One region of the Pectobacterium cacticida genome, then DNA from elsewhere that is predicted to be linked to it. Evidence: predicted binding sites of a transcription regulator. Region 1 holds the regulator's gene; each other region holds the start of a gene.
The links. Region 1 encodes PurR, which represses purine synthesis genes. Its sites were predicted from a motif close to CANGCAAACGTTTGCNTG; they were not measured.
Positions count from the first base shown of each region.

Region 2: purE (5-(carboxyamino)imidazole ribonucleotide mutase) is a predicted target of PurR. The motif match lies at 1,619-1,636, and genes of this name have one in related genera.
Region 3: carA (glutamine-hydrolyzing carbamoyl-phosphate synthase small subunit) is a predicted target of PurR. The motif match lies at 5,453-5,470, and genes of this name have one in related genera.

Region 1 is NZ_CP133656.1:1,812,773-1,820,218, forward strand. It holds tRNA gene RFN81_RS08505 (tRNA-Val) at 1-8, opposite strand, end outside; gene RFN81_RS08510 (MATE family efflux transporter) at 272-1,645, opposite strand; gene RFN81_RS08515 (riboflavin synthase subunit alpha) at 1,880-2,515, shown strand; gene cfa (cyclopropane fatty acyl phospholipid synthase) at 2,580-3,731, opposite strand; gene purR (HTH-type transcriptional repressor PurR) at 3,947-4,972, opposite strand; gene RFN81_RS08530 (YnhF family membrane protein) at 5,342-5,431, shown strand; gene RFN81_RS08535 (C40 family peptidase) at 5,524-6,375, opposite strand; gene RFN81_RS08540 (Grx4 family monothiol glutaredoxin) at 6,704-7,054, shown strand; gene rnt (ribonuclease T) at 7,156-7,446, opposite strand, start outside.
Region 2 is NZ_CP133656.1:1,323,537-1,330,982, forward strand. It holds gene RFN81_RS06335 (hypothetical protein) at 1-189, shown strand, start outside; gene ppiB (peptidylprolyl isomerase B) at 348-842, shown strand; gene lpxH (UDP-2,3-diacylglucosamine diphosphatase) at 853-1,575, shown strand; gene purE (5-(carboxyamino)imidazole ribonucleotide mutase) at 1,762-2,271, shown strand; gene purK (5-(carboxyamino)imidazole ribonucleotide synthase) at 2,268-3,338, shown strand; gene pgl (6-phosphogluconolactonase) at 3,568-4,566, shown strand; gene fdnI (formate dehydrogenase-N subunit gamma) at 4,657-5,292, opposite strand; gene fdxH (formate dehydrogenase subunit beta) at 5,285-6,193, opposite strand; gene fdnG (formate dehydrogenase-N subunit alpha) at 6,206-7,446, opposite strand, start outside.
Region 3 is NZ_CP133656.1:3,319,957-3,327,402, reverse strand. It holds gene ileS (isoleucine--tRNA ligase) at 1-2,180, shown strand, start outside; gene lspA (signal peptidase II) at 2,177-2,689, shown strand; gene fkpB (FKBP-type peptidyl-prolyl cis-trans isomerase) at 2,689-3,162, shown strand; gene ispH (4-hydroxy-3-methylbut-2-enyl diphosphate reductase) at 3,143-4,093, shown strand; gene RFN81_RS15240 (hypothetical protein) at 4,198-4,386, shown strand; gene dapB (4-hydroxy-tetrahydrodipicolinate reductase) at 4,435-5,256, shown strand; gene carA (glutamine-hydrolyzing carbamoyl-phosphate synthase small subunit) at 5,693-6,841, shown strand; gene carB (carbamoyl-phosphate synthase large subunit) at 6,856-7,446, shown strand, end outside.

The sequences.
Region 1 (7,446 bases):
ATGAACGCATCGATAATGCAGGGCTACCCGTTTGGCAGCGGGAAAATAGTAGCGAGCGGGAGAAAAACTGGCAAGGAGAATAATACAATTTTATGCGTTTCCCGAAGGGAGTGCTGAACTTGTCTCCAGTTTGCCGTTTTTTTCAACGTCAGGCCTTCTTCTTCAGGCAGTCTGCGGCGCTACCGTGCGGTAACGCCGTGGCGATTTGTATAATTTCACGTGCACGATTTCGCACATATGCCGTCGAGTAGGAAACAGGTTCTCAGGCTATCTACCGCGCGGCCCGGGCCAAAATACGATCCGCCGGTTGGCGTTGAAGGAAACGAATCCGCGTTACCATCATTATCGCCGACGCCGTCAGGCCAATGATAAAGCCACACCAGAAACCCGCAGGCCCCATCTGTGGTACGATCATGTCCGTCAACGCCAACAGGTAGCCGCTCGGCAACCCCAGGACCCAGTATGCGGTGAAGGTAATATAGAAAATAGATCGGGTATCTTTATAGCCGCGTAAGACGCCGCTGCCGATGGTCTGGACGGCGTCGGAAATTTGATAAATAGCCGCAAACAGCATGAGATGTGATGCCATCGCCACAACTTGCGGATCCTGATTATAAAGCCGGGCGATTGGCTCGCGTAGCAGAATGGTGAAAATGGCTGTGCAGGTCGCTAACGCGATCCCCGTCATGATACCGGTGTGCGAGGCGATTCTCGCATTATCAACGGAACCTTCTCCTAACCGATGTCCGACGCGGATCGTGGTTGCCACGCCAACTGAAAGCGGAAGGACGAACATAAGTGAACTGAAATTTAGCGCAATTTGGTGGCCAGCCACATCAACAACGCCAAGCGGCAAGACCAAGAGCGCCACGACGGCAAACAGCGTGACTTCAAAAAGCAGCGCTAACGCAATAGGCAAACCGAGGTTAAACTGGCGTTTCAATGCCGCAACATCCGGGCGGAATGCTGATCGATGACGGCGAATATCGCGTAGCCAGGACGCGTGACGCGTATATATCAACATCAATAACATCATGATCCAGTAGACCGAGGCGGTAGCGACGCCGCAGCCCACACCGCCCAGTTCGGGCATGCCAAATTTGCCGTGAATAAAGATGTAATTGATCGGAATATTGATAACGAGGCCAATGAACCCGATCGTCATGCCGGGGTAGGTTTTGGACAGCCCTTCACACTGACAGCGTAACACCTGATAAAACAGATAACCGGGAACACCCCATAGCAACGCGTGTAGATAACCGATGGCTTTTGCCGCCAACTCAGGGGAATCGGCGCTCATCAGATTAATGATGAATTCTCCTTGATACAGTGCCCACATCGTTATCACCGAGAGCACGGCAGCCAGGATGAAAGACTGCTGAACCTGATGGGAAATACGTTCGCGTCTGCCAGACCCATTGAGCTGCGCGACGACGGGGGTTAACGCTAAAAGCAGACCATGACCAAAAAGGATCGCAGGTAGCCAGATAGAGGTTCCCACAGCAACGGCGGCCATATCGGTGGCGCTGTAGGCGCCAGCCATAATCGTGTCGACCACACCCATTGATGTTTGGGACACTTGCGCAATAATGACAGGAATAGCGAGCGCCAATAATTTACGCGCTTCTGCCAGATACTGTTGCACGAATACCTTCCTTGAATGACGGCGGAATAAAAAGCCCAGAGGTGAAAATAGCTTAGAATAAAAAGGACGTTATTGTATCGATTTAACGGATGCAAAGCAGCATTGGAGGGCAATATATTCTTTTGCCAGGCAGTGCTGTAGAGCGCGCGGACAAATACCATTACCGGTTTGGTTTTTCACAGAATATCGGGCACACTGGCATTGTCATTTCTTTATTTTTAAGAGGCAAACCGTATGTTCACCGGTATTGTACAGGGCACCGCGCCGGTGGTGTCAATTGAAGAAAAAGCCAATTTTCGAACCCACACGCTCCATTTTCCGTCACATCTTCTGCCAGGATTAGCGCCAGGGGCTTCGGTTGCGCATAATGGCTGCTGCCTGACGGTAACCGCAATTAACGACGATCGCGTCAGCTTTGATCTGATGAAAGAAACGCTGCGACTCACAAATCTGGGTGATATTCATGAAGGCGATATCGTGAATCTTGAGCGAGCCGCTAAATTTGGTGATGAGATCGGCGGGCATGTGATGTCGGGTCATATCATGTGTACGGCGGAAGTGGTGAAGATTCAGGTTTCAGAAAACAATCACCAGATTTGGTTTCGTCTGTCCGATGAGGCACTGACAAAATATGTATTGTATAAGGGATTTATCGGGATCGATGGTATCAGCTTGACGGTGGGAGAAGTCACTCGCGGGCGTTTCTGCGTACACTTAATCCCTGAAACGTTGAACCGCACCACGCTGGGACGTAAACGTTTGGGGGATCGCGTTAACATCGAAATCGATCCGCAGACGCAGGCCGTTGTGGATACGGTAGAACGGGTATTAGCCAGCAAGCCGGCGCATGAGGTTGGAAAAGAAATTTAGGGATGCACGGCTAACGGCGCAAGGCCGGACGAATCATATCGTCCGGTTTCCCTCTCAGTCCCTGTTACCGCGGCACGCGTAACCCACCTTCTATACCATTCAAGCTGAATACGACTTGCCAGAGCTGAAGGTTCCTGGCTCTGAAGGCACCCGCGCACATATTCAAATAATAGCTGAACATCCGGCGGAAGCGCTCTGGATAACGTGTAGAAAGCTGAGACCAGTTTTGCTGAAAACGTTCATGCCATGCCATTAATGTACGATCGTAATCGGCACCGAAATTATGCCAGTCCTCCATCACCATATATGGCTCACTCGCCTGCGCAATATGCTGTACAGAAGGGATGCAGCCGTTAGGGAAAATATATTTATTAATCCAGGGATCGACGCGTGAATCAGTTTTATTGGAACCAATAGTATGAAGTAAAAACAGTCCGTTAGGTTTTAAATTGCGTCGTACAATGCGGAAATAGTGGTCATAATTACGCGGCCCCACATGTTCAAACATCCCTACTGATACGATGCGGTCAAATTGCTGATTCAGATCGCGGTAATCCTGTTGCTTAATCGTCACGTCTAAATCCTGGCAGCGCTGTTGTGCCAATAGTTGCTGTTCTTTAGATATGGTAACGCCATAAACCGACACGCCGTAGTGTCGCGCTGCAAAGGCGGCAAGGCCACCCCAGCCGCAGCCGATATCCAGCAACGTCATCCCCGGTTTTAGCTGGAGTTTTTCACATATCATGGCGAGCTTATCTTCCTGGGCCTGTTCTAGCGTTTGCGCCTGCTTCCAATAACCGCAGGAATATTGCATATAAGGGTCCAGCATAAGAGTAAAAAGATCGTTGCCTAAATCGTAATGGACTTTACCAACGACCTGAGCACGTCGACGGGATTGGAAATTCATAACCCGGGAGAGAGCAACCCGCGTGAGGTCGCTCATTCGCATAGGCAATTTGTTGTCCAAGCCTGCACGTAGAGCGCGATGGGAAAACATATCCAGCCTGTCGCATTCCCACCATCCTTCCATGTAACTTTCTCCCAGCCCCAGCGATCCTTCGCGTAAAACCCGTTTAAAGAAATGGGGATTTGTTACTTGTATATCAAAAGGACGTGAGCCGTTGATCGTAATATCTGCTTTGGCCAGTATGTCCTGCACGATGTTAAACCAGGGCGCAGTATCGTTATCCCGCTCTTCTGTATAAGGTAAACTCATCATGTCTCCTCAACATTTCGCCTATAATTCACATAGTAAAGTATCGTCAAACATACGTGGACAGTACTTATCGCAACCGATGGGTCGGCAGTCATTTGAGAAAAGAAATGGAATATTCAATTTAGAACGACTTCAGCCAGCATACAAGAAGTTTGGCTGAAGCGATGAGGGGGGCACGTTGGAGCAAGAGCGATCTTTTGAGCCGCGTAGTGTGACTAACGACGATAGTCGATGTAGGGGCCGTCGGCAACCGAACGGCGTTCAATCAGCGTTGGATGCACTTCGATGACGTGTGCATCTTCTCGCTTACTGGTAATACGATCTAATAACATGGCGAATGCCGATTGCCCAAGGCGCTCCTTGGGTTGATGGATGGTGGTCAATGCCGGAGTAAAGAAACGCGCGTGGCGCACGTTATCATACCCGATCACCGAAATATCTTGTGGCACGTGCAGCCCCAGCTCATCCGCCGCGCAGATAGCGCCCATCGCCATGATATCTCCACCGCAGAATATGGCCGTTGGACGCTGTTTTTGTGCGAGAATTTGGTGCATCGCTTTATATCCGGATTCGGGTTCGAAATCGCCCTGTACAATCCACTCTTCGCGTACAGCAATGTTGGCTTCCTTTAGTGCTTTTAAAAAACCGAGGTGGCGTCCTCTTCCGGTATGACGTTCCTTAACGCCGGGGATGGCGCCAATATCGCGGTGCCCACGTTCAATCAGGTAGCGACCTGCCATATAACCGCCTTCAAAGGCGTTATCAATGATCGTATCGGTGAAACCACTGTGCATCTGCTCCCAATCCATCACAACCATTGGGATGCCGCGGTAATCTTTCAGCATGGCAAGTAGTTCAGGAGGGTATTCAGCGCACATCACTAACAGACCATCAACACGTTTTTGCGCCAACATAGAGAGATAGGCGCGTTGTTTGACGATATTGTTATGTGAATTGCACAATATCAGGGTGTAGCCTTTGGCATAGCAACTGTTTTCAACCGCCTCAATGATTTCGGCGAAGTAGGGCGCTTCATTGGAGGTCGCCAGTAAGCCAATAGATTTAGTGTGATTGACTTTGAGGCTTCGGGCGACGGCGCTGGGTGAATAGTGCAATTCTTTGATCGCCGATCTCACGGCGGCCTTGGTCTCTTCGGCGACGAAACGTGTTTTATTGATCACATGCGATACGGTTGTGGTAGAAACGCCAGCACGTTTTGCCACGTCTTTAATCGTTGCCATCTAAAAATAACTCCTGAACTTACCCGTTACAGACGGAAGTATATTGTTAATCGTTTGCCTACGTTAAATGTTCTTCCCCTAAGCTAAAAACAGGATTTAAGAAGGAGAATACCGAATGTTATATCGAAGGGGTCTGGGTTGACGTTTTTCGACGGATACGCAGCGTGTTCGTAAGCAGCGGATTGTGTCCGATTTATCATTAAAGTGAAAGGATTAATATACTATTAGCGAGCGGTTCATCCGAGATTTTTCGTTAGAATTATGAAAGAATCAGGATCGTCCGTTGGCCTGTCGTATTTACGGCTACATCGCTCCAGCTACACATTAGGGGCGTTTTGCAGATGAAACCCGTTGACTAAAGGAGTAATTATGGATACGAATTTGAAGATGTCTTTGTTGGCAACCGTGGGGTCGTTGGTATTGATCATCACGTTTAGTTTTATTGCGATACTGAATTAATCGAATGATGCACCTTGCCGGGAAGGTATTCAGGCACGTGAAGTATGAGACGTGCCTGAAAGAGGGTGCTTATTTGCGCCTGTATATGTTCGTCAACGTATGGTCTGTGGTGTGACGACGCGACGAGCGCCAACATAGTGTTCCTGCCAATAATCCGCGCTCAGCTTACTGATTCGTATATCCGAACCTGTACGTGGTGATTGAATAAATTTGCCATCCCCCAAATAAACGCCTACGTGGTCGACGGTATTACGGTTATTGATACGGAAAAAGACCAGATCGCCCCGCTCAAGTTCGCTCTTTTTAATGGGGGCGGCATCACGAAGGTGGTACATCTCGTTTGCCGTACGGGGAATTTGAATTTTGACGACATCTTTGTAAGCATAATAAACCAACCCGCTACAATCGAACCCGGTAAAGGGAGAGCTCCCGCCCCAGCGGTATGGTTTGCCTATCTGGCTCATCAACTTATTCATGGCCGTGGCTTTAGCATGCTGATACCGTTTTTTATGCGCCGCGCTGAGCGCCATTCCTTTCCCGGTTACGGGCGAGGGTTTAATCAGCTTTCCTTTATACAACGGCTTTTTCAACTTGGTTTTAGCGCTGTTCTGTGCGACTCGCTGCCTTGTTTTTCCATATCCTGGTTTTTTAAGATTCTTTTTTACGAGCGCTGGGGTACCACTTTGCATCCGCGGTGTTTTTTTAACCGTTGCGTTGCGCATACTACGCGCTGACGTTTTCTTACTGACAGTGGCGGATTCGCTTTTTTTGCTTTTTATTGGCGTTGGAGATTTCGCGTTGATCTTGGTCTGACGGTGTTTCTTATTGGTTTCTTCGACGGGGCTTTTTTTAGATGCAGAATGCGAACTATGTGGTGCCGCCTGAGCGACATTCAGGGACAGATTGCTGAAAAATATGATAAAAAGAGTAATAAACAGACGCATAATGATGATGGCCGCACAAAATCCTTAATCTGCACAATACAACCAGTATTCCTGAAAGTGACGATATAAAAAAGTGGGTATGTCCGCTTTATTCATATAAAAACGTGAAAAAAGGTTAATAGTTGTTTGCCTGATAGATTTTTCAGCACCGTTAGACTGACCATAAAGCATCCCCTATAGGGAATACCCCTATAAAAAATGGCGTTTTTTTGTGGATGCTGGCATCGGTACAATGACAGTGAATGAAGTTGCCGTCATACTTGTTTGACGGCGATTCTGGCTAGCGTTTTTGCGTGTTAGCCATTCTATAGGTTAAGGAAGCAAGAAGATGACGACACCGACAATTGAAAAAATTCAGCGCCAAATTGCTGAGAACCCGATTCTACTGTACATGAAAGGCTCACCCAAATTGCCAAGTTGCGGTTTTTCCGCCCAGACTGTACAAGCTTTGTCAGCCTGCGGAGAGCGCTTCGCTTATGTCGATATTCTACAGAACCCGGATATCCGGGCTGAACTGCCGAAATACGCGAACTGGCCGACATTTCCGCAACTGTGGGTTGACGGCGAACTGATCGGTGGTTGTGATATCGTGGTAGAAATGTTTCAGCACGGTGAGTTGCAGCAACTCATTAAAGAAACTGCGGATAAATATAAAGCACAGCAGGCCGATCAAGAATAGTAGCTTCGCTACGTAAGGTGAAGGTATTAAAGCGGGTTATGGCGTAAGCGCACAACAGGTGTCCACGGACACCTGTTTTTAAATTTGCTTTTCCTATCATTTTAACCTTCGGCTGGCGCGTTTTCCTGCGCATTGTCTTCAACGGAAATGGGCCATCCCCCCAAACGTTTCCAGCGGTTAACCAATTCACAAAATAGTAATGCCGTCTGATTAGTGTCATATAACGCGGAATGTGCCTGACTGGAATCAAAGGCAATGCCGGCAGCAATACAGGCTTTTGCAAGCACGGTTTGGCCTAAAACCAGCCCGCTGAGCGCGGCGGTATCGAATGTGGCGAAGGGATGGAATGGGTTACGTTTCAGGTTACAACGCGCGGCAGCGGCCATGACAAA
Region 2 (7,446 bases), 490 kb from region 1:
CGTGTTTTTGTCGGAGATAAACTCATCGCAACGGAAGTGATTACAGGGTTGACGGAAGAGCCGGTTGACAAATACCTGCACCATGCGGAACCGGAAGCGCAGCCTGTGCGCGTCGAATGGGATTGCGAGGGAACAACCGCCATGACGGTATCTGAAGTGGATATCTGCCCCTGTTGTCGCCATGACTAGCGCTTTGTATGATTTTGCAATGACGTTATTGACGCGCAATAGCGCGTCGCACCGAAGTACTGACTCAGTCAACCAGTTATGCTATAAAAGCGCTCTTGTTGTTCACCATCCTGTGTTGACGACGCTCTTATCACTAAAGCTATCTAGGGTTCATTATTATGATCACGCTTCATACCAATCATGGCGACATCGTTATTAATACGTTTGAGGACAAGGCACCGATTACCGTAAAAAACTTTCTGGACTACTGCCATAGCGGTTTTTATGACAACACGGTGTTTCACCGTGTGATTAATGGTTTTATGATCCAGGGCGGTGGTTTTGCCCCCGGCATGCAGCAGAAAGAAACCAACGCCGCGATCAAAAATGAAGCTAACAATGGTCTGAAAAATACGCGTGGTACGCTGGCAATGGCCCGTACCAATGATCCGCACTCTGCGACGGCCCAATTCTTTATCAACGTAGTCGATAATGATTTCTTAAACTTCCGTTCAGAACGCGCTGATGGCTGGGGCTACTGTGTTTTTGCTGAAGTCGTCGAAGGTATGGATGTGGTTGATAAGATTAAAGGCGTCGCGACAGGCCGCAGCGGGATGCATCAGGATGTGCCGAAAGAAGATGTGGTGATAACTCACGTCACCGTCAGCGAATAATCCGATCTGCATGGCAACGTTGTTCATTGCCGATCTGCATTTAAGTCTTCATGAACCGGCAATCACTGCCGGTTTTCTGCGTTTTTTACGTCATGATGCGGTGCATGCCGATGCGCTGTACATTCTTGGCGATCTTTTCGATGCCTGGATTGGCGATGACGATCCTCAATCGTTACACACGACGATCTCCGCTGAATTGTACGCGCTACATCAACGCGGCGTTCCCTGCTACTTCGTCCACGGGAATCGCGATTTTCTGATCGGTAAACGTTTCGCCAGACAAAGTGGAATGACGTTGTTGCCGACGGAAACGGTGCTCGATCTTTACGGCCAAAAGATTCTGATTCTGCATGGCGATACCCTGTGTACCGACGATCTGGCGTATCAACGATTCCGCCGTCGCGTTCACAATCCGCTTATTCAGCGGCTCTTTCTGTTATTACCTTTGTCTCTGCGATTAAATGTTGCCGCAAAGATGCGTGCCGCCAGCCAACGGGAAAATGAGAAGAAATCGTTGCAGATTATGGATGTTAATCAAGACACCGTGCGTGAACGTTTGCAGTATTACCAGGTGGAAACCATGATCCATGGTCACACGCATCGCCCGGCTATCCATGACCTCGATCTCGGTGGAACCTCTGGTCGCCGCGCTGTTCTGGGAGCCTGGCATGAAGAAGGGTCGATGATTAAGGTGACGCCACAAAATATCGAACTCATCTTCTTTCCGCTGTAATAGCGTTGCTGCCTTGCGGTTTAAGGTCGCCGATCATTGCGCATACGCAACCGTTTTCCTCACCATAATGCCGTGTTATGCTTTACGCCCTCAACGCCAGAGTCTCCCTGTCTGGCTGATGCGGCCTTATGTCAGAGGCGTCGCGAATACGTTCAATACAGCTACCATTACAGGAGCATTACAGGCATGCCTTCCAACGTTGCCCCGGCTAAAATTGCCATCGTCATGGGTTCAAAGAGTGACTGGGCTACCATGCAGTTTGCTGCGGAAATTCTTACCACGCTGAATATCCCCTTTCATGTCGACATTATTTCCGCTCACCGGACGCCAGATAAACTGTTTCGCTTTGCTGAAGAAGCCGTACAAAACGGTTTTGATGTGATCATCGCGGGCGCCGGGGGGGCGGCACACCTGCCGGGAATGCTGGCGGCGAAAACACGCGTTCCCGTACTCGGTGTGCCAGTACAAAGCGCGGCGTTGAGCGGTGTAGACAGCTTGTATTCCATTGTGCAAATGCCTCGCGGTATACCGGTCGGTACGTTGGCGATTGGCAAAGCGGGTGCGGCAAATGCGGCGTTATTGGCGGCACAAATTCTGGCTCTGCACGATAGTGGCATCGCCGCCCGATTGGTGGACTGGCGTCAGGCGCAAACCGATGAGGTGCTCTCTCATCCCGATCCGCGGGAGGACGCATGAAGCCGGTCTGTGTATTAGGTAATGGTCAGCTAGGCAGAATGCTACGCCAGGCTGGCGAACCGTTAGGCATTGCGGTGTATCCCGTAGGGTTGGATGCGGAGCCTGAGTCTGTTCCCTTTCAACATAGTGTGATTACCGCCGAGATCGAGCGTTGGCCAGAAACCGCCCTTACGCGCGAATTGGCAGAACATCGGGCGTTTGTTAATCGTGATATTTTTCCTCGCTTAGCCGATCGTCTGACACAGAAACAGTTGCTGGACTCGCTGAATCTGGCTACTGCCCCTTGGCAACTGCTGGCTAACGCCGAAGAATGGCCACACGTATTTGCCTCATTGGGCGAGCTGGCTATCGTGAAACGTCGTGTCGGCGGTTACGATGGTCGCGGGCAGTGGCGCTTACGCGCAGGCGAAGCGCAGACGTTGCCTGATGATTGCTACGGCGCGTGCATCGTTGAGCAAGGCATTAACTTTTCAGGTGAAGTCTCGCTGGTGGGCGCGCGTGATTCGCACGGGAAATGCGTGTTTTATCCGCTTACCCATAACCTGCATCAGGACGGTATTCTGCGCACCAGTGTGGCTCTACCGCACCCCGACTCCCGCTTGCAACAGCAGGCTGAACAGATGCTGTCTGCGATCATGAACGCGCTGAATTATATTGGCGTGATGGCGATGGAATGTTTTATCGTCGGCGACCGACTGCTGATTAACGAGTTGGCCCCACGCGTTCACAATAGCGGGCATTGGACGCAAAACGGCGCCTCAATCAGCCAGTTTGAGCTGCATCTGCGCGCCATTCTGGATTTGCCGTTACCCACGCCAGTCGTTGACGTGCCATCGGTCATGGTCAATCTGATCGGCACTGAGTTGAACACTGAGTGGCTCGCGTTGCCGTTGGTACATTTACATTGGTATGAGAAAGACGTTCGTCCCGGTCGCAAAGTGGGCCACCTTAACCTTTCATCGCCAGATATCGCGCAGCTGCAACGCACATTGAAATCGCTAGCGCCGCTCCTGCCAGCAGAATATCACAGTGGCCTGGCATGGGCGGAAGGGGCGCTCTCGGCCTGATTGCCTGGCGCCTGTTACCCGTTTGGTGACGGCCTATCGGGTAACGTTCCATGATGAAACAAACCGCCGCAGTTTTCCTGAAGCGCGTGTTTTGAGCATTCTGGCCGCTATCAAGTCGATCTCATTAGCGCGTGGCACGTTAAGCCGAGCCCGTCTGTCACCCTTTCAAGGAATGTTTTTCGCGTTTTCCTGTACCACCGCTACCTTCGCATAAAACAAGGAGAATATGATGCAGCAAGTTGTTTATGTCGCCAGCCCGGAAAGCCAGCAGATTCACGTTTGGCAACTCGGTGCTCAAGGGGGGCTGACATTATTGCAAACCGTTGATGTCCCTGGGCAGGTGCAACCGATGGCTATTGCGCCGAACAAACGTCATCTGTATGCCGGGGTTCGCCCGGATTTCAGGGTATTGAGCTATCGTATTGATAAATCGGGGAAACTGACGCAAGTAGGCTCCGCGTCTTTACCGGGTAGCCCGACGCATCTGTCCACCGATCGTGATGGCCGTTTTCTGTTTAGTGCGTCATACAGCGGCGCCTGTGTGAGCGTAAGCCCGATTGATGCTGAAGGTGTCGCCGGTGAGCCACTGCAGCAATTGAACGGGCTGGAAGGGTGTCACTCGACCAATATCGATCCGACCAATCGCGTGGTATGGGCGCCGTGCCTGAAGGAGGACCGTATCCGTCTGTACGATCTCGCGCCGGATGGCAAATTGAGCGAACATCGTCAGTCTGCCATGACGACGGTATCGGGCGCGGGTCCGCGCCACATGGCTTTTCATCCCAATCAGCGTTTCGCCTATTGTGTGAATGAACTGGACAGTTCGGTGGATGTGTATCAGTTGGATGCCGCCAACGGTGAATTACAGAAGGTGCAAACGCTGGATGCTATGCCTGCGGGTTTTAACGATACGCGCTGGGCGGCCGATATTCACATTACGCCGAATGGCCGTTTTCTGTATACCAGCGATCGTACTGCCAGCCTGTTAAGTGTTTTCCAGGTATCTGAAGACGGCAGCGCGTTAACGCTGACTGGACATCAGCCAACTGAAACGCAGCCGCGCGGTTTTAACATCGATCACACCGGAGAATATCTGATTTCCGCCGGGCAAAAATCGCAGCACATCGAGGTGTATCGCATCGACCAAAATACCGGCGATCTACAACCGCTGGCGCGATACGCGGTCGGTCAAGGGCCGATGTGGGTGTCGGTGCTGGCGCTCGATTAATCCCCCTGCACGACAAAAAGCCCTGCATTTATTCGCAGGGCTTTTTTGTCACGGGCGTTTGAAGAAATGAGTCAACCGAAAGCGCTCGGGTTATTTCTCCGCTTCCTTCTCTTCCATTTCACGCGCCCAGCGCGGGTGATGTTTTCGCGCCCAGCGTTTGGAGACTTTGCCTTCAATCATGCCTTTAATCGACCCTTTGACCCAAAACGCCATATACATGTGGATCAAAATGGCATGGATTAGCACGATAGCGGCAACCGCATGAATCAGAATGGCATAGCGCACGATGTCAATCGGGAACAGATGAGCAAAGTAAGGCCGCCACATGATGACCCCGGTAATCAGCAGCACCAGCGCCAGCCCCATGATGCTCCAGAACATGAGCTTCTGACCTGGGTTGTATTTACCGACCTGAGCCACTTCATGTTCATTACCTTTCAACACTTCAATAATGTTGATGAACCAGGGGAGATCGCGTTTCTTCGGGATGTTATGGCTCACAAAACGGAAGAACATCGGGATCAGGCAAATAATGATCAGTACGCCAAAAAAGGGGTGCAGAATACGCCCCATCTGTGGCGTACCAAATGTCTGCGTCAGCCATTGCAGCGTGGGGAAGAACAGCGCAATCCCTGAGAGGGCGACCAGGAAAAAACTGATAACCACAATCCAGTGACAGATGCGATCGATAAACTTGGTACGCAAAATCATTTGTGGCTTACTCATGTTTGTCTCCCCCTTCTTTTTCTTCTGCTTCGGGGTCATGCTCCATCTCTTCCGTATTCGGACCAATGCCGACGTAGTGGAACATCAGCCCGGCGAATGTAGCGACAAACCCAAGCGCCGAGAGCGGCTTCAGAATGCCTTTCCACAGGTTGACCGGCGTGGAAATCTGCGGATCGTCCGGCAGGTTGTGGTAGAGCGAAGGCCGGTCGGCGTGGTGTAGAACATACATGACGTGCGTACCGCCCACGCCCTGCGGATCGTAGAGGCCGGCGTTCTCATAACCGCGGCTTTTCAGGTCGGCGATGCGTTCTTCCGCTAGCTGTTTCATCTCCGCTTTTGTGCCGAAACGAATGGCGCCGGTCGGGCAGGTTTTCACACAGGCGGGTTCTTGCCCGACATTAACTCTGTCGACACACAGCGTACATTTATAGACCCGATTATCCTCTTTATTCAGCCGTGGGATATTGAACGGGCAACCGGCGATGCAATAGCCGCAGCCGATACACTGCTCGGACTGAAAATCGACGATGCCATTGGCATATTGGATAACAGCGCCTGCAGATGGACAGGCCTTCAAACAGCCGGGATCGCTACAGTGCATACACCCATCTTTACGGATCAACCATTCCAGACGATCGTTCTCTTCCACTTCGGAAAAACGCATCAATGTCCAGGATTTAGCGCTTAAGTCCGCCGGGTTATCATAAACCCCGAGGTTATGGCTGACGTCATCGCGAATATCGTTCCACTCTGAACAGGCTACCTGACAGCCTTTGCAGCCGATGCAGGTCGTAACATCAATGAGTTTCGCCACTTCGCTTTTGTCATCACGCACATGCGGGGGCGGTGTAAAGCCGTTGGTGGCCGAACGTTTAATAATATCTTGTGATTGCATTGACATAGTTGGCTACCCTTACACCTTCTCTACATTAACCAAAAACGCTTTATATTCTGGCGTTTGTGAATTAGCGTCGCCGACGCTGGGCGTGAGTGTGTTCGCCAGGAAGCCCTTGCGCGTGGCACCCTCAAAGCCCCAGTGACAAGGGATGCCAATGGTTTCTACGCTATGACCGGCAATGTGCAGTGTCTTAATCCGTTTGGTCACCACCGCTTTGGCTTTGATGTAGCCTCGCTGACAGGAGACTTTGACTTCATCACCCGCCTTAATGCCTTTGCTCTGTGCCAGATTTTCGCCGATCTCAATAAACTGCTCTGGCTGCACAATAGCGTTTAGTCGCGCGTGTTTTGTCCAGTGACGGAACAACTCGGTAATCGAGTAGGTGGTCGCGACGTAAGGGAAATCCTTCGCGGTGCCCATAGTCTTCGCGTCGCGGGCAAACAGGCGCGCGACCGGGCTGGAGATCACCGCCGGATGCAGCGGGTTAGTGCCGATAGGGGACTCGATCGGTTCATAGTGTTCAGGGAATGGCCCGTCGACTAATTTGTCTACGGAGAACAGGCGCGCCACACCTTCCGGCAGCATAATGAACGGGCCGGTATCTTGGCCTGGCGGCACGGTGGCGGCAAAATCGGGTACATCGATGCCTTGCCATTTCTTACCCGTCCATTCCAGTAATTTGCGCTTGCTGTCCCACGGTTTTCCTTGCAGGTCGGCAGAGGCGCGGTTGTATAGAATGCGACGGTTTTGCGGCCAACTCCATGCCCAGTTTGGCGTACAGCCCAGCCCGGCATCCGCATTGTCGCGCCGATCCATCTGGTTACCCGCTTCTGTCCAGCTCCCGGCATAGATCCAGCAGAAGCTGGATGTCGTACCGTCATCGCGTAACTGTGAGAAATCAGCAATCTGTTGGCCCTTGTGCAGGATCAATTTACCGCTGTCATCGTAGATATCCGCCAGTGCGATACCGTTGGCTTCGCGAGCGATCTCTTCCGGCGTAGGATCTTGCGGATTTTTATAGTTCCAGTTGATATTCATCAACGGATCGGGGTAAGCGCCGCCCTCTTCTTGATACAATTCACGTAGGCGTACCAACAGCTTGCCGATAATTTTACCGTCGTGCAGGGCTTCCCCTGGTGGCTCGGCCGCCGCCCAGTGCCATTGGAGCCAACGGCCAGAGTTGGCGATAGATCCATTCTCTTCGGCAAAGCAGGAAGAGGGGAGGCGGAAGACTTCCGTCTGAATCGACGCTGTAT
Region 3 (7,446 bases), 1.5 Mb from region 1:
TCGCGTTTAACGCCAGCGATGTTGCAGCGGTTTTAGCCAAATTTGGCGTACTTAGCGTTGAAGGCCCGGTTTCGCTGGTGATTTGGACGACGACCCCGTGGACGCTGCCAGCAAACCGTGCGATCTCGTTAAATGCGGCGTTTGATTATCAACTGGTGCAAATTGACGGGCAAGCGCTGATTCTGGCAGCCGATCTGGTTGAAAGCGTAATGCAACGCATTGGCGTGACTCAGTGGGCAGTCTTGGGTGATTGCAAGGGAGCCGATCTTGAGTTACTGCGTTTCAAACATCCGTTCCTGGATTTTGACGTGCCGGCGATTCTGGGCGACCATGTGACGCTGGATGCGGGTACTGGTGCAGTACACACCGCCGGTGGCCACGGCCCTGACGACTATGTAATTAGCCAAAAATACAATCTGGAAATTGCCAACCCCGTGGGGCCGAACGGCTGCTACCTGAGCGGCACCTATCCTGAACTGGATGGCAAGTTCGTTTTCAAGGCGAACGACCAGATTGTCGATATTCTGCGTGAAAAAGGCGCCCTGCTACATGTAGAGAAATTACAGCACAGTTACCCGTGCTGCTGGCGTCATAAATCGCCGATCATTTTTCGCGCCACGCCGCAATGGTTTATCAGTATGGATCAACGAGGTCTGCGCAAGCAGTCCTTGGCAGAAATTAAAGGCGTACAGTGGATCCCGGATTGGGGTCAGGCGCGTATCGAAGCGATGGTTGCCAACCGTCCAGATTGGTGTATCTCCCGCCAGCGTACCTGGGGGGTGCCAATGTCACTGTTTGTCCACAAAGAGACAGAAGAACTGCATCCGCGTACTGCCGAACTGATTGAAGCGGTGGCAAAACGTGTTGAAGTCGACGGTATTCAGGCATGGTGGGATCTCGATCCGGCGGAGGTACTAGGTGCCGATGCGGATAACTACGTTAAAGTGCCGGATACGCTGGATGTGTGGTTCGATTCGGGATCGACGCATGCGTCCGTCGTGGATGTTCGTCCCGAATTCGGCGGCCACGCGGCGGATATGTACTTGGAGGGGTCGGATCAGCATCGCGGCTGGTTTATGTCTTCTTTAATGATCTCCACGGCGATTAAAGGCAAAGCGCCTTATCGTCAGGTGCTGACTCACGGTTTCACCGTTGATGGTCAGGGCCGCAAGATGTCCAAGTCGATTGGCAACACCGTAAGCCCGCAGGACGTGATGAACAAACTGGGGGCAGACATTTTACGCCTGTGGATTGGTTCAACAGATTACTCCGGTGAAATTGCCGTCTCCGATGAGATTCTGAAGCGCTCCGCCGATGCCTATCGTCGCATACGTAACACCGCGCGTTTCCTATTGGCGAACCTGAATGGCTTTGATCCACGCAAAGACAGCGTGAAACCTGAAGACATGGTGGTATTGGATCGCTGGGCGGTGGGCTGTGCAAAAGCGGCGCAGGACGAAATCCTCGACGCGTATGAAAGCTATGATTTCCATCGTGTGGTACAGCGTCTGATGCAGTTCTGCTCGGTAGAAATGGGGTCGTTCTATCTGGATATCATTAAAGACCGCCAGTACACAGCAAAAAGCGACAGCGTTGCGCGCCGTAGCTGCCAGACTGCGCTATACCATATCTCAGAAGCGCTGGTGCGTTGGATGGCGCCGATTATGTCCTTCACCGCCGATGAGATTTGGAGCTATCTACCGGGCGAACGTGCGCCGTACGTATTTACCGAAGAGTGGTATGACGGCCTGTTTGCGCTGGATGCTGCGGAAACCATGAACGATGCGTTCTGGGCTGATATCCTGAAAGTCCGTGGCGAAGTAAACAAAGTTATCGAGCAGGCACGAAATGATAAACGCATCGGTGGTTCGCTGGAGGCTTCCGTCACGCTGTATGCCGACGCTAACCTGGCAGGGAAATTGAACCAGTTACGCCAAGAATTGCATTTTGCGCTGTTAACCTCAAAAGCGCAGGTGGATCGTTATGAAAATGCGCCGCAAAGCGCACAGGCGACGGAACTCGACGGATTGAAAATTGCCTTAAGTGAGGCGGAAGGGCACAAGTGTCCTCGCTGCTGGCATTACGAAACGGATATCGGTAGCCATACTGACTATCCTGAAGTGTGTGGTCGCTGTGCGACTAACATCGGCGGCGATGGCGAAGAGCGTAAATTTGTCTGATGAATAACATCTGTTCGAGTGGATTGCGCTGGCTCTGGCTAGCGCTACTGGTTTTAGTGATTGACCTTGGCAGTAAGCAGTGGATCCTCGCGCACTTTGCGCTGGGGGAGACGGTGCCGGTCATGCCTTCTCTGAATCTGCACTATGCGCGTAACTACGGTGCGGCATTTAGCTTTCTGGCGGATAAGGGCGGTTGGCAACGCTGGTTCTTCGCCGGTATCGCCATTGCGATAGTGGTTGCCCTGCTGGTGATGATGTACCGAGGCAGCGCAAAACAGTGGTTAAATAACATGGCGTACTCACTCATTATCGGTGGCGCGTTGGGTAATCTATTCGACCGGACATGGCACGGATTTGTCGTCGATTTTATCGACTTCTATGTCGGTGACTGGCACTTTGCCACGTTTAATCTTGCCGATACCGCCATCTGTATTGGTGCGGCGCTTATCGTTTTGGAAGGGTTCCTTGGTAAGCAGGACACGGATACCGTTAAGCAAAAGGGGCGTTGATGTCTGAGATTGTGCAGCATAACAGCGCGTTGCTAGTGCATTTTATTCTCACGCTGGCGGATGGTTCGACGGCAGAATCTACGCGTGAGCGCGGGAAACCCGCCCTGTTTCGCCTTGGCGACGGTAGTCTGTCTGACGCATTGGAACAACACCTGCTGGGATTAAAGCGTGGTGATAAGCGCACGTTTACGCTACCGCCTGAGTCGGCTTTTGGCGCGACTAACCCGGACCTGATCCAGTTCTTCTTGCGGCGCGATTTTGCGCAAACCGGTGTGCCGGATGTGGGGACGATTATGTTGTTCAGCGGCGTTGGCGGGAATGATATGCCCGGGATTATCCGTGATGTGACCGAAGAGTCGGTGACGGTAGATTTCAATCACCCGCTATCCGGTCAGGCCATTACCTTCGATCTTGAGGTGCTAGATATCGATCCCGTACAACAGGAGGCTTCCTATGCAGATCCTGCTAGCTAATCCGCGCGGCTTCTGTGCCGGCGTCGATCGTGCGATCAGCATTGTAGAGCGTGCGCTAGAGCTTTTTGGTACGCCAATCTACGTTCGCCATGAAGTGGTACATAATCGCTATGTGGTCAATGGATTACGTGAACGCGGCGCGATTTTCATTGAGCAGATTGAAGAGGTGCCCGATGGCGCAATTCTGATCTTCTCCGCGCATGGTGTTTCGCAAGCGGTACGTAATGAAGCCAAAAACCGTGACCTGACGGTTTTTGATGCGACCTGTCCACTGGTGACTAAAGTGCACATGGAAGTAGCCAGAGCCAGTAAGAAAGGGGTTGAAGCCATCCTTATCGGGCATGCCGGGCACCCTGAAGTTGAAGGGACGATGGGGCAGTACAGCAATGCGAAGGGCGGTATGTATCTGGTCGAGTCCCCAGAGGATGTCTGGCAGTTGCAGGTAAAAGATGAAAGTAATCTGTGCTTTATGACGCAAACCACGCTTTCTGTCGATGACACCTATGCGGTGATTGATGCCTTGCGTGAGCGTTTCCCACAGATTGTTGGGCCGCGTAAAGATGACATCTGTTATGCCACGACTAATCGTCAGGAGGCCGTTCGCTACCTGTCAGATAAAGCGGATGTTGTGTTTGTTGTGGGATCTAAAAATTCCTCAAACTCCAATCGTCTTGCTGAACTGGCGCAAAGAGCGGGTAAAGCGGCTTATCTGATAGATTCAGCGGATGATATTCAGGAGTCCTGGGTTGAAGGCGCTTCGCATGTCGGCGTTACCGCTGGCGCATCGGCGCCGGATATCTTAGTGCAACAGGTGATTCAACGTTTAAAAGCGTTAGGCGGTGAGGTTGCGGTTGAAATGCAGGGCCGTGAAGAAAACATTGTTTTTGAAGTGCCGAAAGAACTGCGTGTTGAAGTTAAACAGCTCGATTAGGGCTGTTTCTTGCGATAGGGCTTCAGCGCTATTGCTGTTATTCCCTTCCGCTTTATCTGCTTGTATTCACCCATGACAGTATTAATGCATAAAAATGAATTTTTATGCATTACGGTGTGTGGTTTATTTTTGACCTTCCTTGTCTGTTTTCAAATGCCTTACGGCTTTTCATCGCTTTCAAACGCCATTCTGCCGGTTATAGTGAGGCCGTTTTACTGATTTTCTGTGGTTTCAAACCGTATTTTCTCATCTGGCGGCAAATCCCGCTGGCGATAGTGCGCAACGCCCGTTAACCTGATGTCATTATTATGTCGTCAGGATTAAAAGAAGAGAGAGACTTTATGAAGGATTCAACCATCCGTATAGCGGTTGTAGGGGCTGGCGGTCGTATGGGACGCCAGCTAATTCAGGCTATTGAGCAAACAGACGGCGTGGTATTGGGCGCCGCGCTGGAGCGTTCTGGTTCGTCCCTGATTGGGAGCGATGCCGGTGAGCTCTCCGGGTTGGCTAAAAGCGGCATTATTGTGAAGGAAAGCCTTGATACCGTAGAGCATGATTTCGATGTATTAATCGATTTCACACGCCCGGAAGGCACATTGGCGCATCTGGCATTCTGCCGTCAGCATCGTAAGAGCATGATTATTGGAACAACCGGTTTTGATGACGCTGGCAAAGCGGCGATTAAGCAGGCGGCGCAGGATATCGGGATTGTGTTTGCTGCGAACTTCAGTGTCGGCGTCAATGTCATGCTGAAGCTGCTGGAAAAAGCCGCCAAGGTCATGGGCGACTATACCGATATCGAGATCATTGAAGCACACCATCGCCACAAAGTCGATGCGCCGTCTGGCACCGCGCTGGCGATGGGGGAAGCGATTGCCGATGCGCTGGGGCGCGATCTGAAGTCTTGCGCCGTGTACGCGCGTGAAGGTCATACCGGCGAACGCGATCCGAAAAGCATTGGATTTGCAACCGTACGAGCAGGCGATATTGTCGGTGAGCATACGGCGATGTTTGCTGATATCGGCGAGCGCGTCGAGATTACCCACAAGGCATCCAGTCGTATGACCTTTGCAAAAGGTGCAGTAAGAGCCGCTATCTGGGTTAGCTCGAAAGAAAGTGGGCTCTTTGATATGAGAGATGTGCTTTCTCTGGCTGATTTGTAGTTTTTTTTAATATCGTATATTTATGATAAAGGTGGTTATTTTTTTAATCACCTTTGTTTTTATCGGTTATAGATAATGTTTTTAACATTATTTGTTTTTATCTTATTTTTGTTCGTATTTTTAGCGGTAATTCTCTCCCTTTACCCCAGTCACGCCCTCTACTGACGATTTATTATCCGTATTTTAACGATATTATCTCGCAACCGTTTACTTATTAGAGTTAATCGGGGTTTTTACGTCTGTGGACGATTATTTATTTCGGAAAGCATAAAAATAAGAGAAAAAAAACGGTTTGAGTAGACAATCGGCCAGACCATCATTAAAATGCGCCCAATTTGCCAAAAATTGGCCTTACAGGTAGTTTTTGCATTGATTTAGTGGCGCCAATCTGAATTAATATGCAAATAACGTGATTGTTTATTCCTTGGAGGGTGTTTTGATTAAGTCAGCGCTATTGGTTCTGGAAGACGGAACCCAATTCCACGGTCGGGCCATTGGGGCAGAAGGGTCGGCAGTGGGGGAAGTGGTCTTCAATACGTCGATGACCGGTTATCAAGAAATCCTTACTGATCCTTCCTATTCCCGCCAGATTGTCACTCTCACTTATCCCCATATCGGTAATGTCGGCGCCAATGCCAACGATGAAGAATCCTCCTCTGTACAGGCTCAAGGTTTGGTTATTCGCGATTTACCTTTGATTGCCAGCAACTACCGCAGTGAAGAAAGTCTATCTGAATACCTCAAACGCAATAACATTGTCGCCATTGCTGACATCGATACCCGTAAACTGACCCGTCTGCTGCGTGAAAAAGGCGCACAGAATGGCTGCATCATCGCTGGCGATGCGCCGGATGCCGCTGTCGCGCTGGAGAAAGCGCAAGCGTTCCCTGGGCTGAAAGGGATGGATCTGGCAAAAGAAGTGACGACGGCGCAAAGCTACAGCTGGTTACAGGGAAGCTGGACGCTGGACGGTGAATTGCCTGCGGCGAAAAACGAAAGCGAACTGCCTTACCACGTCGTGGCCTATGACTACGGTGTGAAACGCAACATTTTGCGTATGCTGGTGGATCGCGGCTGCCGTCTGACGGTCGTTCCTGCGCAGACACCCGCCGAAGAGGTGCTGAAACTGAATCCGGACGGTATTTTCCTCTCTAACGGCCCAGGCGATCCGGAACCTTGTGACTACGCCATTCGCGCAATTAAAACCTTCCTGGATACCGATATTCCGGTATTTGGCATCTGCCTGGGTCACCAACTGCTGGCGCTGGCGAGCGGTGCGAAAACCCTTAAAATGAAGTTGGGGCATCACGGCGGTAACCATCCGGTAAAAGATTTGGACCACAACACGGTGATGATCACCGCGCAGAATCATGGCTTTGCCGTTGACGAAGACAACCTGCCCGACACGCTACGCGTGACGCATAAATCCTTGTTTGACCATACGGTTCAGGGGATTCATCGTACCGACAAACCGGCGTTCAGCTTTCAGGGGCACCCTGAAGCCAGCCCCGGCCCGCACGACGCCGCGCCGTTTTTCGACCATTTTATTGACTTGATTCAGACTTACCGTTCTTCAGCGAAATAATCAGGAGCGAGAAAATGCCAAAACGTACAGATATTAAAAGCATCCTGATTCTGGGCGCAGGTCCAATTGTTATCGGCCAGGCGTGCGAGTTCGATTATTCAGGCGCGCAAGCTTGTAAAGCGCTGCGTGAAGAGGGCTACCGCGTTATTCTGGTGAACTCTAACCCCGCCACCATCATGACCGACCCGGAAATGGCCGACGCTACTTACATTGAGCCGATTCATTGGGAAGTGGTACGCAAAATTATTGAAAAAGAACGTCCGGACGCGGTGCTGCCCACGATGGGGGGGCAGACGGCACTGAATTGTGCGCTGGAGCTGGAACGTCAGGGCGTGCTGGCCGAGTTCGGCGTCACCATGATCGGCGCCACAGCGGATGCCATTGATAAAGCAGAAGATCGCCGCCGTTTCGACGTCGCGATGAAGAAGATCGGTCTGGATACCGCGCGTTCCGGTATTGCGCATAACATGGAAGAAGCGCTGGCTGTCGCGGCTGACGTCGGTTTCCCATGCATTATCCGTCCTTCCTTTACGATGGGAGGCACCGGTGGCGGTATTGCTTATAACCGTGAAGAGTTTGAAGAGATCTGCGAACGCGGGTTAGAT